2 regions of the Streptomyces yangpuensis genome follow, and region 2 is predicted to be linked to the other one. Evidence: riboswitches for the same ligand, from Rfam matches in the RefSeq annotation. Region 2 holds a riboswitch; the other holds the start of a gene.
The links. A riboswitch is a leader RNA that binds a small molecule or an ion and turns the genes downstream of it on or off. The one in region 2 is predicted to bind cobalamin.
Positions count from the first base shown of each region.

Region 1 (7,719 bases), 1.1 Mb from region 2:
ACCGCGCCGCGGACGCCGGAGCCGACGGCAACGAAGGAGAAGGATCAGACATGACCGTGTACTTCATCGGTGCGGGCCCCGGCGCCGCCGATCTGATCACGGTGCGCGGTGCCCGGACCCTGGCCGCCGCCCCCGTCTGCCTGTACGCGGGCAGCCTGGTGCCGCGCGAGCTGCTCGCCGAGTGCCCGGCGGACGCCCGCCTCGTCGACACCTCGCAGCTGAACCTGGACGAGATCGTCGCCGAGTGCGTACGGGCCCACGAGGCGGGCCAGGACGTGGCGCGGCTGCACTCCGGCGACCCGTCGATCTTCAGCGCGGTCGCCGAGCAGATGCGGCGGCTGGACGCGGCCGGTATCCCCTACGAGGTCGTCCCGGGCGTGCCGGCCTTCGCCGCCGCGGCCGCCGCCCTGAAGCGGGAGCTGACGGTGCCCACCGTCGGGCAGACCGTGATCCTCACCCGGATCGCCCAGCAGGCGACCCCCATGCCGCCCGGCGAGGACCTGGCCACCCTGGGCCGCAGCGGTGCGCTGCTCGTCCTGCACCTGGCCACCCGCTACGTGGACCGCGTCGTCGACGAACTGCTGCCGCACTACGGGGCCGAGTGCCCGGTGGCGGTCGTGGCGATGGCCAGCCGTCCCGACGAGCTGATCCTGCGCGGCACCCTGGCGGACATCGCCGCCCAGGTGAAGGGCGCGGGACTGGTCCGCACCGCCGTCATCGTGGTGGGCCGCACACTTGGCGCGGAGCAGTTCCGCGACAGCCACCTGTACTCCCCCGAGCGCGAGCGGCATGTCTGCTGACGGGGCCGCGCACCACGTCCTGATCCTGGGCGGCACCACGGAGGCCCGCCGCCTCGCGGAGGCGCTGGCGCGGGAGTCCTCGTACCGGGTGACGACCTCGCTGGCGGGCCGGGTCGCCGCGCCCGTGCTGCCGCCGGGCGGAACCCGGATCGGGGGCTTCGGCGGGCCCGCCGGGCTGGCGGCCTGGATCGGCGCACACGGGGTCACCCGCGTGGTCGACGCCACCCACCCCTTCGCGGAACGCATGAGCTTCAACGCGGCGGAGGCGTCCCGGCTCTCGGGCGTACCGCTGCTCGCCCTGCGCCGCCCCGGCTGGCAGCCCGGCCCCGGTGACGCGTGGACCTTCGCGGACTCCCTGTCCGGGGCCGCGAACCTGCTGCCGGGTCTCGGCGGCCGGGTGTTCCTGACCACCGGCCGGATGGGCCTGCACACCTTCGCGGACCTCGACGGCTGCTGGTTCCTGGTGCGTTCGGTGGACCCGCCGGCGGGGCCGGTCCCGCCCCGCCTCGAAGTCCTGCTGGACCGGGGCCCGTTCACCCTCGACGGCGAGCGGGAGCTGCTGGCCCGGCACCGGATCGACGTCCTGGTGACGAAGGACAGCGGCGGCTCGGCCACCGCCCCCAAGCTGACGGCCGCCCGCGAGGCGGGCATCCCGGTCCTCGTCGTACGCCGCCCCCCGGTGCCGGAGGGCGTGGCGGAGGCGGATTCGGTGGCCGCAGTACTCGACCGGCTGCGGCAGCAGGCGTGAAAAGGCCGGGCCCGGGGTGAGGTAAGCACCCCGGGACCGGCTTCCGGTCAGGCTACCCGGTCACGGGTAGCGGCGCGGCGTCCAGGTGATCCGTGACCCGTCGGGCCGCTCGGTGACCTGCGTCTGCGAGGAGCCGATCAGCAGGATCGTGCGCATGTCGACCTCGGACGGCTCCAGTTCGCCGAGCGTGACGATCCGCACCGACTGCTCGGGGCCTCCCACGTCGCGGGCGACGACCACCGGGGTCTGCGGGGAGCGCAGTTCCAGGAGCAGTTCGCGGGCCTGGGCGACCTGCCAGGTCCGGCTGCGCGAACCGGGGTTGTAGAGGGCGAGCACCAGGTCGGCAGCGGCGGCCGCGCGCAGCCGCTCCGCGATGACCTCCCAGGGCTTGAGCCGGTCGGACAGCGAGATCGTGGCGTAGTCGTGGCCGAGCGGGGCGCCGGCCGCGGCGGCCGCCGCGTTGGCCGCGGTCACCCCGGGCAGGACCCGTACGGGCACGTCCTTGTACTCCGGCTGGCCGGCGACCTCCAGGACCGCGGTGGCCATGGCGAAGACACCCGGGTCGCCGCCGGAGACCACGGCCACCCGCTTGCCGCGGCGGGCGAGGTCGAGGGCGAACTCGGCGCGCTCCGACTCCACCTTGTTGTCGGAGCCGTGCCGGACCTGGCCCGGCTTGACGGGCACCCGGTCCAGGTACGTCGTGTAGCCGACGAGCACCTCGGCGTCCGCGAGGGCGCGCCGGGTCTGCGGGGTGAGCCACAGCGGACCGGCCGGGCCGGTGCCGACGACGGCGACCTCGCCGGGGCCGGACGGCACGCTGCCCGGGTTGCCGATCCGGCTGGGCACGACGGCGACGGCGAAGTACGGCACGCTGTCGGCGTCGGTGTCGGCGAGGACTCCGGTGCGTTCGCCCGGCATCGTGGCCCGCTCGACGTAGCGGGCCTCGGCGAGCCGGCCGCTGTTCTCCATCGCGCCGCGCACGGCGGGGAAGGTCCGGCCGAGCTTCATCACGACCGCCGAGTCGGTCGCGGCGAGGCGGGCGGTCAGTTCCTCCTCGGGCAGCGTGCCGGGGAGGATGGTCAGGACCTCCTCGCCCTCCACGAGGGGGGTGCCGAGGCGGGCGGCGGCTGCGCTGACCGAGGTGACGCCGGGGACGACCTCGGTCTCGTACCGGTCGGCGAGCCGCTTGTGCATGTGCATGTACGAGCTGTAGAAGAGCGGGTCGCCCTCCGCGAGCACGGCGACGGTCCGGCCGGCGTCCAGGTGGGCGGCCAGCCGGGCGGCGGCGGCCTCGTAGAACTCCTCCATCGCGCCCTGGTAGCCGCCGGGGTGGTCGGTGGTCTCGGTGGTGACCGGGTAGACCAGCGGCTCTTCGATGTGGGTGTCGCGCAGGTGCTTCGCGGCGATCGAGCGGGCGATGGACCGGCCGTGGCGGGCGCTGTGGTAGGCGACGACGTCCGCCTCGCCGATCACCTCGACGGCCCGCAGGGTCATCAGGTTCGGGTCGCCGGGGCCGAGTCCGACCCCGTACAGGCGGCCCTTGGGCTGCACGTCGCTCATTCGGCCACGCTCGCGATGGCGTTGAGGGCGGCCGCGGCGATGGCGCTGCCGCCGCGGCGGCCGCGCACGACGAGGTGGTCGAGGCCGGAGGGGTGGGCGGCGAGGGCGTCCTTGGACTCGGCGGCGCCGATGAAGCCGACGGGCACGCCGATGACGGCGGCCGGGCGCGGGGCGCCCTCCTCGATCATCTCCAGCAGCCGGAACAGCGCGGTCGGCGCGTTGCCGACCGCGACCACGGAGCCCTCCAACAGGCCGCGGTCGCGCCACACTTCGAGGGCGGCGGCGCTGCGCGTGGTGCCCATCCTCGCGGCGAGTTCCGGGACGGCCGGGTCGGAGAGGGTGCAGATCACGTCGTTGTCGGCGGGCAGCCGCTTGCGGGTGACGCCGCTGGCGACCATCTGGACGTCGCACAGGATGGGCGCGCCCGCCTCCAGCGCGGCGCGGGCACGCAGCACCACCTCGGGGGTGTACCCCAGGTCCTGGGGGAGGTCGGTCATCCCGCAGGCGTGAATCATGCGCACCGCGACCTGGGCGACCGAGGCGGGCAGCCCGGAGAGGTCCGCCTCGGCGCGGATCGTGGCAAAGGACTGGCGGTAGATCGCGGCGCCGTCCTTCTCGTACTCAAACACGGTGTACTCGCTCATTTCTTCACTGCGGCTTCGGACTCTGGGGTGATGAGGTGGTCTCGCGGGCGGCCGTGAGGGCGGCCGCCAGGTCCGGCCGGGGCGGCAGGGGCCGCCCGTGCACGGAGAGCCGGTATCCGTCGGCGGTGGCGAGCGCGTCGACCCACTGCGTTCCCCGCGGGTGGCCGCACCGGCGCTCGCAGCCGGACCAGTGCACGGGCAGCGGCCCCCGCGCCCGTTCCACGAGGGCGCGCGCGTCGGCGCGTACGTCGGCCAGGGATTTCGCACAACCGGGGCGGCCGGTACAGGCGGTGACGGACTGCCAGGGACTGTCGGCGGCGACGACCAGGCCCGCGTCCTCCAGCAGGGCGGGGCCGTCGACCGGCCCGCGGAGGGGGGCGTCGGGGAGCACGACGGTACGCCAGGGGGTGATCCGCAGCCCGTCGCCGTGCCCGGCCACCTGTACCAGGACCCGCCACTGGCCGGTGGTCATCCGGCCCAGCGGGGGCAGCACGCACAGGTCGCCGCGCGGGCCCGGGCCGCGTCCCCACGGCCGGGGCGGTGCGGCGTACGGCCAGTCCACCTCGGTCTCGCGGACGGCGCCGATGCCGGCGGCGGCCAGCCGGGCCGCGAACTCCCCGTCGTCCAGGGCGTGTCCGGCGGCGAGTTCGGCCACCCGCCAGGCGCGGGTGCCGGCCGCGTCCACGGCGTCGAGGAAGTACTCGGCGGCGAGCAGCGCGGCCCGCGGGGCGTCCTCGTCGGCGACGGCGACGGCTCCGGCGGCCGCCCCGAGACGGACCAGCGCCCGGTCGCCGCACCGCCCGAGCACGGTGATGTCCGGCTCCAGGGCGGCCACGTCGCCACGGCCGTCGTCGAGGGCGAAGAGGAAGCGGCCGGACAGGGCGGTGACGCGGAGGTTCGCGCACAGCAGCCGGTCCAGCTCGCGCACCCAGGGCAGTACGTCCTGCGAGGTCGGGGTGGCCACGATGTTGCGTACGCGTTCGTGGGCGGGCGCGGGCAGCAGCCCGGCGGCGTCGAGCACCGCGGCGAGGCCGGTGCCGCAGCCCTCGGCGAGGCCGCGCAGCTGCACGTTGCCGCGGGAGGTGAGTTCGAGGTGCCCGTCGCCGAACCGGTCGGCGGCGGCCGCGAGGTGCGCGGCCTGCGCGGCGGTCAGGGCGCCGCCGGGGATCCGGACGCGCGCGAGGTACCCGTCGTCCGCCGCGTGCAGCCTGAGCGCGCCGGGGCAGGCGTCACCGCGGTCCCGTATGACGGGTTCGTCCCGCGATACGGCGGAGGGGGGCTGGGGCATGGCGGCGAGCATACCCACGATTCCCCTGCCCGGAACTGTGTCCACCGCCACCCTCCGTCACCCACCGCACCCCCAGCGCCATCCCGCCCCCGCCCTTCCAGCCTCGCCTCGCCCTTCCAGCCTCGCCGCGCACTCTCAGCCCCGCCGGCGTTTGAGGCGCGCATTTTCAGCCTCGCCGGCGTTTGAGGCGCGGGGGTCCGGGGGCAGAGCCCCCGCAACGGCGCCGCACCGAACCCGCCCCAGTCGGCGGAGCCACCCGCAGAGCCCCCGCAACCGCGCCGCACCGCCGCACCGAACCCGCCCCCGCCGGCGGAGCCACCGGCGGAGCCACCCGCCACCCCCACTCCCGACCACCGCAAACGCCACCTAGGATGACCACCGGCGGCCCATACGGTCCGCCGTCGCCGAGGACGGCGACATGGGAGGAAGCCCGGTGCGAATCCGGCGCGGTCCCGCCACTGTGAACCCGGCAGAGCCACACGGCCGGGTGAGTCAGGAACTCCCGCTGTCCTCACTGCCCGGGGCGCGGAAACCCCGAGGAAGGCCTGCCGCCGCATGATCCTGCTGCTGTCGACGTCCGACACCGATCTGCTCAGCGCCCGCGCAGCGAACACGGCGGACGCCCCCGTCCCGTACCGGTTCGCGAACCCCTCCCGCCTTCCCCTCGACGACCTCCCCGGCCTGCTCGACGGGGCCGACCTGGTCGTCGTACGCCTCCTCGGCGGCCTCCGCGCCTGGCAGGACGGCCTGGACCTGCTGCTGGCGCCCGGCCAGACCCGCCCGGTCGTGGTCCTGACCGGCGAACAGGCCCCGGACGCCCAGCTGATGGAGGCCTCCACGGTGCCGATCGGCATCGCGGCCGAGGCGCACGCCTACCTCGCGCACGGCGGCCCGTCCAACCTCGGGCAGCTGGCCCGGTTCCTGTCCGACACCGTCCTGCTCACCGGCCACGGCTTCGAGCCGCCCGCCGCCGCCCCCACCTGGGGGCCCCTGGAGCGCACCGCGCAGCGCACGGACGGCCCCGAGGTCGCCGTGCTCTACTACCGCGCCCACCAGATGAGCGGCAACACCGGCTTCGTGCACACGCTCTGCGAGGCCATCGAGGCCCACGGCGCCCGGCCGGTCCCCCTCTACGTCTCCTCCCTGCGCACCCCGGAGCCGGGGCTCGTCGCGGCCCTGGGTTCCGCGGACGCGGTCGTCACCACCGTCCTCGCGGCCGGCGGCACCAGGCCCGCCACCGCCTCGGCGGGCGGGGACGACGAGTCCTGGGACGCGGGCGCGCTCGCCGCGCTCGGCGTGCCGATCCTCCAGGCCCTGTGCCTGACCGGCTCCCGCGCCTCCTGGGAGGAGAACGACGAGGGCCTCTCCCCGCTGGACGCCGCGACGCAGGTCGCCGTGCCCGAGTTCGACGGCCGTCTGATCACCGTCCCGTTCTCCTTCAAGGAGTTCGACGAGGACGGTCTGCCCGCCTACGTGGCCGACCCTGAGCGGGCCGCCCGGGTCGCGGGCATCGCCGTACGCCACGCGCGCCTGCGCCACATCGAGCGCCGGGACAAGAAGGTCGCGCTCGTCCTTTCCGCGTACCCGACGAAGCACTCCCGCATCGGCAACGCGGTCGGCCTGGACACCCCGGCGAGCGCGGTGGAACTGCTGCGCACCCTCATCGCCGAGGGCTACGACTTCGGCCCGGTGACCGAGATCCCCGGTCTGGTCTCGGGCGACGGCGACGAGCTGATCCGCGCCCTGATCGAGGCCGGCGGCCACGACCAGGACTGGCTCACCGAGGAGCAGCTGGCCCGCAACCCGGTCCGCATCCCGGCCGCGGACTACAGGCGCTGGTTCGCCGAGCTGCCGGCCGAGCTGCGCGAAAGCGTCGAGGAGCACTGGGGCGAGGCCCCGGGCAACATGTTCGTGGACCGTTCGGCGAACCCCGAGGGCGACATCGTCCTGGCCGCCCTGCGCCGCGGGAACCTCCTGATCCTCATCCAGCCGCCGCGCGGCTTCGGCGAGAACCCGATCGCGATCTACCACGACCCCGATCTGCCGCCCTCGCACCACTACCTGGCCGCGTACCGCTGGATCCAGGCGCGCGCGGAGGACGGCGGCTTCGGCGCCGACGCGATGATCCACCTGGGCAAGCACGGCAACCTGGAGTGGCTGCCCGGCAAGAACGCGGGCCTGTCCGCGGCCTGCGCGCCGGACGCCGCCCTCGGCGACCTCCCGCTGATCTACCCGTTCCTGGTCAACGACCCGGGCGAGGGCACCCAGGCCAAGCGCCGCGTCCACGCCACCCTGGTCGACCACCTGGTGCCGCCGATGGCGCGCGCGGAGTCGTACGGCGACATCGCACGCCTGGAGCAGCACCTGGACGAGTACGCCCAGATCTCCGCGATGGACCCGGCGAAGCTGCCGGCCATCCGCGCCCAGATCTGGACGCTGATCCAGGCGGCGAAGCTCGACCACGACCTGGGGCTGGAGGAGCGTCCGGACGACGACGGCTTCGACGACTTCCTGCTGCACGTCGACGGCTGGCTGTGCGAGGTCAAGGACGCCCAGATCCGGGACGGTCTGCACGTCCTGGGCGGCGCCCCGACGGGTGAGGCGCGGGTCAACCTGGTCCTCGCGATCCTGCGCGCCCGCCAGATCTGGGGTGGTACGACGGCCCTGCCCGGGCTGCGC
Region 1 is NZ_CP102514.1:5,982,807-5,990,525, reverse strand. Features, by position in the region: gene cbiE (precorrin-6y C5,15-methyltransferase (decarboxylating) subunit CbiE) at 1-54, shown strand, start outside; gene cobM (precorrin-4 C(11)-methyltransferase) at 51-800, shown strand; gene NRK68_RS27250 (cobalt-precorrin-6A reductase) at 790-1,548, shown strand; gene NRK68_RS27245 (precorrin-2 C(20)-methyltransferase) at 1,609-3,108, opposite strand; gene NRK68_RS27240 (precorrin-8X methylmutase) at 3,105-3,752, opposite strand; gene NRK68_RS27235 (ferredoxin-like domain-containing protein) at 3,757-5,040, opposite strand; cobalamin riboswitch at 5,428-5,555, shown strand; gene cobN (cobaltochelatase subunit CobN) at 5,596-7,719, shown strand, end outside.
Region 1: linked by a shared signal. The riboswitch ahead of cobN (cobaltochelatase subunit CobN) and the one ahead of NRK68_RS22760 (ribonucleoside-diphosphate reductase subunit alpha) in region 2 are both predicted to bind cobalamin.

Region 2 (7,719 bases):
GGTGGCGCACGAGCAGGGGCACGTGGCCGTCGTGCACCGCGCGGACTGGTGCGCGGTCGGGCCGGGGGACGTTCTCGGCGAGGAACTGGACGTGCCCGCGGCGCCGTACGACCGCCCGGACCGCGGCCCGGAGGCCCGCCGGCTGCTGACGGAGCTGGCGGGGGCGGCCGGCCGGGGGTGGGCCCTGCGGCGGCGGGTGTGGGCGGTCGAGGGACTGCCGGACGGCCGGGTGCTGGCCGCACTGGACGGGGTCCTCGCCGAGTCGTGGCTGCCCTCGGGGGAACGGCAGTGGGTGGTCGCGGACGAGGAGGGCGGCCGTCAGCTGGTGATGTCCGGCGACGCGGCGTCCGTGTGGGCCAACGCCGAGCGGCTCCGGCGCCACGCTCCGCCCGGCTGGAAGCAGGGCGGGGCCCGGATCGCCCGCATCGAGGTCGACACCGGCCGGGTGCTGGAGACCGTGCGACCCGACGGGTACGCGGTCCTGGTGCCGGGCGGCGGCCGGCGGATGGTCCTGCGGCCGGTGGGGGAGCCGAGCGCGGGACGCGAACGGCTGTCGATGTGCGAGCTGGACGGCGCCGCCGGCGCCGACGTGCGGCAGGGGACCGGGGCCGGGGACTTCGCCCTGTTCAACCACCCGTTCCCGGTGCGCCGTCCGAGCCGGCCCTACGTACTGCTGGGCACCCGTGCGCAGTGGTCGCACCGGGACCTGTGGGTCAGCGCGGTGGACAAGGACGGCACGCCGCGGCCGCTCTTCCCGCACGGCCGGCCGCCGGAGGAGGACCACTTCGGCGGTCCGGCGGTGGAGATCGCGCAATCCCTGGTGTACGCCGGGTCCGTCCACGAGCCGCACGCGCGCAGGCCGGGCAGCTGCTACGTCGTACGGCGCTCCCTGGACGGCGAGGTGCTGTGGGAGCACCGCGGCGACCACCGCGCGACGGCCCTGGACTCGGACGGGACGAACGTCTACGCCGCGGACGTCTCCGGGGCCCTGACGGTCCTGGACGCCGAGACCGGCGAGGTGCGCCTGCGGACCGCCCTCGCCGTCGACGGGGTCCCGACCTGTGCGCTGTCCCTCGCCGTGACGCCGCAGGGGCGGTTGCTGGCCGGGACGTTCGACGGACGCATCGTGGAGTACGGCTGGGACCGCCCGACCGGCACGACGGGCTTCAGGCGGCCTGCGGGCCCCGGAACGTCCGTCTGAAGGAGTTCGGCGTGGTGCCCAGGGTCCGCAGGAAGTGGTGGCGCAGGGCGGCCGCGTTGCCGAAGCCCGAGCGGCCGGCGATCGCGTCGACCGTCTCGTCGGTGGACTCCAGCAACTCCTGCGCCAGCAGGACCCGCTGGCGCAGCACCCACTGGTAGGGGGTGGTGCCGGTCTCCTGCAGGAAGCGGCGGGCGAAGGTGCGCGGCGACATGTGCGCCCGCTCCGCGAGCTGCTCGACGGTGATCTCCTCCGCCAGGTGGCGGCCCATCCACCCGATCACCTCGCCCACCGTGTCGCAGGACGTGCGCGGCAGCGGCCGCTGGATGTACTGCGCCTGCCCGCCGTCCCGGTGCGGCGGTACGACCATCCGCCGCGCGATCGCGTTGGCCACCTCGGCGCCGTGCTCCTGGCGGACCACGTGGAGGCAGGCGTCGATCCCGGAGGCGGTGCCGGCCGAGGTGATCACCGGGCCCTCGTCGACGTAGAGCACGTCCGGGTCGACCAGCGCCCGCGGGAAGCGCCGGGCCAGGGCCGGGGCGTGCATCCAGTGCGTGGTGCAGCGCCGGCCGTCCAGCAGCCCCGCCGCGCCCAGCACATAGGCCCCGCTGCACACGCTGAGCACCCGCGCGCCGCGCTCCGCACCGCGGCGCAGCGCGGCCATGAGCGGCTCCGGGTAGGTGCGTTCCGAGGCGTTGCGGAAGGCGGGCACGCAGATCAGGTCCGCGCTCTCCAGCCGCTCCAGCCCGTGGGCGGGGGCGAAGGCGAAACCCGTTCCGGCCATGGTCAGCGGGCCGTCCTCCGCCGCGCACACGGCGTAGTCGTACACCGGCAGTCCATGGTCGCTGCGGTCGATCCCGAAGACTTCGCAGAAGATTCCGAACTCGAAGGGGGCCACTTCGTCGAGGAGGGCCACGGCCACGTTGGTCAGCATGCACCCAGTGTGGCAGTAATTCGTTCTTTCATGGCAGTCCTGCCAGTGGCCGGGTCGGGTGAACGGGGCGACAGTGGATACATGAACACGTTCCTGAGCTACCTCGCCGTCCTCGCCGTCGCCGCCCTGCTGCTCGCCCCCAGCCTGTACGGGGTTCTGCGGGACCGGCGGACCGACCGAGAGCTGCGGGCCGTCGAGACACGGCTCGTGTGGCTGCCGCGGCAGAAGGCGGGCGGCATGCCGCCCACCCCGGGCCCCCGGCACGGCATCCGGTCCGCCGCCTGGCGCCGGGGCCCTCTCGCCCACTGAGCCCCCACGGCGCACGCACCGCCCCGGGAACGCGAAGAGCCGGGACGCGATCGGCTCGCGTCCCGGCTCTCGGTGCTTCCGAGGGGTTCTCAGAGGGGCTTCGGAGGGGTTTTCAGAGGGGGCTCAGAAGTCCTCGTCCAGGTCGACCGTGCCCTCGACCGCGACCTGGTAGGCCGACGGGCGGCGCTCGAAGAAGTTCGTCAGCTCCTGGACACCCTGCAGCTCCATGAAGGAGAACGGGTTCTGCGAGCCGTACACCGGCGGGAAGCCGAGACGGACCAGGCGCTGGTCCGCGACGCACTCCAGGTACTCGCGCATCGACTCGGTGTTCATCCCCGGCAGGCCGTCACCGCACAGGTCCCGGCCGAACTGCAGCTCCGCCTCCACGGCCTCCTTCAGCATGTCGGTGACCTGCTGCTGGAGCGCGTCGTCGAAGAGCTCGGGCTCCTCCTTGCGGACCGTGTCGACGACCTCGAACGCGAAGTTCATGTGCATGGTCTCATCACGGAACACCCAGTTGGTGCCGGTGGCCAGGCCGTGCAGCAGACCGCGCGAGCGGAACCAGTACACGTACGCGAAGGCGCCGTAGAAGAACAGGCCCTCGATGCACGCCGCGAAGCAGATCAGGTTCAGCAGGAAGCGGCGGCGGTCGGCCTGCGTCTCCAGCCGTTCGATCTTCTCGACCGAGTCCATCCACTTGAAGCAGAACTGCGCCTTCTCACGGATGGAGGGGATCTCCTCCACCGCGTCGAACGCCGCCGCGCGGTCGTCCGGGTCGGGCAGGTAGGTGTCGAGCAGCGTCAGATAGAACTGGACGTGCACGGCCTCCTCGAACAGCTGGCGCGACAGGTACAGGCGCGCCTCCGGGGAGTTGATGTGCTTGTACAGCGTCAGCACCAGGTTGTTCGAGACGATCGAGTCGCCCGTCGCGAAGAACGCGACCAGCCGGCCGATCATGTGCTGCTCGGCGGGCGTCAGCTTCGCGAGGTCGGCGACGTCCGAGTGGAGGTCGACCTCCTCCACCGTCCAGGTGTTCTTGATCGCGTCCCGGTAGCGCTCGTAGAAGTCCGGGTAGCGCATCGGACGGAGCGTGAGCTCGAAGCCCGGGTCCAGGAGGTTCTTCTTGTCGGTGGAGCTCATTACTGGCAGGCCTCGCAGGACTCGGGGTTCTCAAGGGAGCAGGCCAGCGCGTCGGCGTCGACGGCCTGCGGGAGGGCCACCGGAGCGGCGGTGGCGGCCTGGGCGGCGCGGGCGATCTTCGTCGCCGGGCGCGAGCGCAGGTAGTACGTGGTCTTCAGGCCCTGCTTCCAGGCGTACGCGTACATCGAGCTGAGCTTGCCGATGGTGGGCGTCTCCAGGAACAGGTTCAGTGACTGCGACTGGTCCAGGAACGGGGTACGGGCCGCCGCCATGTCGATCAGGCCGCGCTGCGGGATCTCCCACGCCGTGCGGTACAGCGCGCGTACCTCGGCCGGGATCCAGCCGAAGCCCTGCACCGAGCCCGAGGAGTCGCGCAGCGCCTCACGGGTCTGGGCGTCCCACACGCCGAGCTGCTTCAGCTCCTCCACCAGGTAGCCGTTCACCTGGAGGAACTCACCCGACAGCGTCTCGCGCTTGAACAGGTTGGAGACCTGCGGCTCGATGCACTCGTACACGCCGGCGATCGAGGCGATCGTGGCCGTCGGGGCGATGGCGAGGAGCAGGGAGTTGCGCATGCCGGTCTCGGCGACGCGGGTGCGCAGCGCGTCCCAGCGCTCCGGCCAGTTCAGCTCGGTGTCGTAGTGGTCCGGGTGCAGCACGCCGCGCGCGGTGCGGGTCTGCTCCCAGGCCGGCAGCGGGCCGCTGCGCTCGGCGAGGTCGCAGGAGGCCTCGTACGCGGCCAGCATGATGCGCTCGGAGAGCTTGGTGGACAGGGCCTTCGCCTCGGGGGAGTCGAAGGGCAGCTTCAGCTTGAAGAAGACGTCCTGGAGGCCCATCGCGCCCAGGCCCACCGGGCGCCAGCGGGCGTTGGAGCGGCCGGCCTGCTCGGTCGGGTAGAAGTTGATGTCCACCACGCGGTCGAGGAAGGTGACGGCGGTGCGGACGGTCTCGTCCAGGCGCTCCCAGTCGATCTCGCCGGTCTCCGTCAGGACGAAGGCGCCCAGGTTGACCGAGCCGAGGTTGCAGACGGCCGTCTCACCGTCGTCGGTGACCTCGATGATCTCGGTGCACAGGTTCGAGGAGTGGACGACGGTGCCCGGCTCGGCGGTCTGGTTGGCCGTGCGGTTGGAGGCGTCCTTGAAGGTCATCCAGCCCTGGCCGGTCTGCGCGAGGGTGCGCATCATCCGGCCGTACAGGTCGCGGGCGGGCATGGTCTTGCGGGCCAGGCCGTCGGCCTCGGCCTTGCGGTAGGCGGCGTCGAAGTCGTCGCCCCACAGGTCGACCAGCTCGGGGACGTCGGCCGGGGAGAACAGCGACCACTCGGCGTCGGCGTTCACGCGGCGCATGAACTCGTCCGGCACCCAGTGGGCGAGGTTCAGGTTGTGCGTACGGCGCTGGTCCTCACCGGTGTTGTCGCGGAGCTCCAGGAACTCCTCGATGTCCGCGTGCCAGGTCTCCAGGTAGACGGCGGCGGCGCCCTTGCGGCGGCCGCCCTGGTTCACGGCGGCGACGGAGGCGTCGAGGGTCTTCAGGAACGGCACGATGCCGTTGGAGTGGCCGTTGGTGCCGCGGATCAGCGAACCGCGGGCGCGGATGCGGGAGTACGACAGGCCGATGCCGCCGGCGTGCTTCGACAGGCGCGCGACCTGGTGGTAGCGGTCGTAGATCGAGTCGAGCTCGTCCAGCGGGGAGTCCAGCAGGTAGCAGGAGGACATCTGCGGGTGCCGGGTGCCGGAGTTGAAGAGGGTGGGGGAGGAGGGCAGGTAGTCGAGGCGGCTCATCAGCCGGTACAGCGAGGCGACTTCCTCGACGGCCTGGACGCTCTCGTCCGCGGCGAGACCGCAGGCCACGCGCAGCATGAAGTACTGCGGGGTCTCGATGACCTGACGGGTGATGGGGTGGCGCAGCAGGTAGCGGCTGTGCAGGGTGCGCAGGCCGAAGAAGCCGAAGCGGTCGTCGGCGCCCTCGGCGAGGGTGTGCTCGACCAGCGCGTCCAGACGGCTCGCGTGCGCCCGCACGAACTCGGCGGTGCGGTCGGCGATGAGGCCCTCGCGGTGGCCGACCTCGACGGAGGCGGAGAAGGAGGTGGAGCCCTGGCTCGCGGCCTCGTCGCGCACGGCCAGCGTCAGCAGGCGGGCGGCGAGCTTGGAGTAGGCCGGGTCCTCGGAGATGAGGCCCGCGGCGGACTCGGTGGCCAGCCCCCGCAGTTCGGCGTCGTCGGCGGCGGAGCTGCGGCCGCGGAGCGCGGCGGCGGCGACGCGGCCGGGGTCGGTGTCGGGGAGGTCCGCCGTCAGTTCGGTGAGGGTACGCAGCAGCGTGGCCCCCGGGCCCTCGGTGTTGTCGCCAGAAACGGACTCGGCGCGCGGTGCGGAAGGCGCGATGGTCACGGCGGGAGCTCTCCCTCGCTCGGCCCGGTCATCGGCGGGCGGGCGCGGGCGCATGCGGGCGTGGCAGGAACGGGCACACCGCATGGCGTCCACCGGCCCAACCGCGAGGCCCGGACGTGTCGGCACCCGGTTCGGTCGATCCGGGCGCGCTGACGGCAGGTCATCGGACTTGGTGTCCGGATGCCGGACACTTCATACCGTTGCGGGACAGTTCCGGATTCCCACCGGATTCCCCTGCGGCGACAGCAGGCATGAGCATACATGTGGGGGCGCCCTTGTGCGGCACCCCCAACATGTAGTGTCGGCGCGGCTACAGCTTGAGTCGGTACGTGAGGAGTTTCAGGCCCTCGATGGGCGCCCAGTCCCGCTCCGGAGTGCGCTCGAAGCCCAGCCGTACGTAGATCCGGTGGGCCCCGGCCATGCTGCGCTGGGTGGAGAGCACGAGGCCCGTGACGCCCTCGATCGCCCGCGCCCGTTCGATGCAGCCCCGCACCAGGGCCTCGCCGACGCCCCGGCCGCGGGCCGCGTGGTCCACCGCGAGCATCCGGAACTCGGCCTCGTCGGGGCCGGCGATGTCGGCGAGCGGGCTGCCGGGTGCGGCGAAGGTCACGCCGCCGAGCACCTGGCCGTCGTGCTCGGCGACGAGCACCTCGGCCAGGACGGCCCGCCCGGCCACGTCGCGCAGCACCTTCAGGTACGCGTCGTCCTCGTTGAAGTCCAGGTGTCCGTCGGCGAGGTAGGCCCGCGCCGTGATCTCGCCCAGCTCCGTGTAGTCGGCGGGCACCGCCGTTCTGATCACCATGTCCATGCGGTCGAGTGTGCAGGACGCCTCCCGGCGGGCGGCGCTATCGTCGGAGGCAGCACCGTCGAGGAAGGTGAGCGAGGCGTGACCGTGATGACCGACAGGCCCCACATGCTGACCGAGGACTTCGAAGCCGTCGCGCGCGTAGCCGCCAGAGAGGTCGAAGGTCTGCGGCTGGAGTTCATCGACGGGGTCATCAGGAGCAAGGCAGTGCCGGACGGAGATCACGACCGCCGTGACCGCGTCGAGAAGCCCCTCGCCTACGCCCGGACGGGCATCCCTGTATACCTGCTCATCGACCGGGAGGCGTGCGACGTGACCGTGTTCAGTGAACCGGACGGCCGCAGGTATGCGAACACCCGTACGGTGGAGTTCGGGAACGACGTTGAGCTCCCCGATCCGGTCAACGTCACCCTCCGGACCGAGGTTCTCAAGGACTGGGTGCGCTGAGGAGCGCCGAAGGGGCCCCGCCGGACGCGGCGGGGCCCCTTCGGCGTGTGTCAGCAGCAGCGGAAGCCCTCGCGGGGGTCCGCCTCGCGGGCATCCGTGCGGGCGCGTTCGAACGCGCGGCGGGTGAGGACCTCCGCGTCCGGGTCGTGGGAGCGGGCGTGGGCCACGTAGCGGTCGTAGGCGGCCTCTCCCGAGAACTCCCGTACGTAATACCTGGCCCGGGCCAGCACGGCGCGTACGGTGCTCACCCCACCGGCTCCTTGACCTGCCCGCCGCCGGAGTCGCGGTCCGCCCCTGCGGCGGCGAGCTGGGCCCGCTCCTCGGCGGTCGCGATCAGGCCGGCCGGGGCGACGATCTTCGACTCGGTCCACGGGGTCTCGGAGAGCTTCGCCGAGCCCGGGTCACGGACGGCCTTGAGGCAGGTCCGGGCGGCGTCCGCGAGGACCACGATGATCAGGACGGCGAACAGGGCGCACAGCACGCCGTCGACCGTGGCGTT
Region 2 is NZ_CP102514.1:4,928,151-4,935,869, forward strand. Features, by position in the region: gene NRK68_RS22740 (hypothetical protein) at 1-1,201, shown strand, start outside; gene NRK68_RS22745 (helix-turn-helix domain-containing protein) at 1,167-2,132, opposite strand; gene NRK68_RS22750 (hypothetical protein) at 2,214-2,441, shown strand; gene NRK68_RS22755 (ribonucleotide-diphosphate reductase subunit beta) at 2,565-3,581, opposite strand; gene NRK68_RS22760 (ribonucleoside-diphosphate reductase subunit alpha) at 3,581-5,968, opposite strand; cobalamin riboswitch at 6,106-6,227, opposite strand; gene NRK68_RS22765 (GNAT family N-acetyltransferase) at 6,279-6,776, opposite strand; gene NRK68_RS22770 (Uma2 family endonuclease) at 6,855-7,220, shown strand; gene NRK68_RS22775 (CstA-like transporter-associated (seleno)protein) at 7,271-7,468, opposite strand; gene NRK68_RS22780 (carbon starvation CstA family protein) at 7,465-7,719, opposite strand, start outside.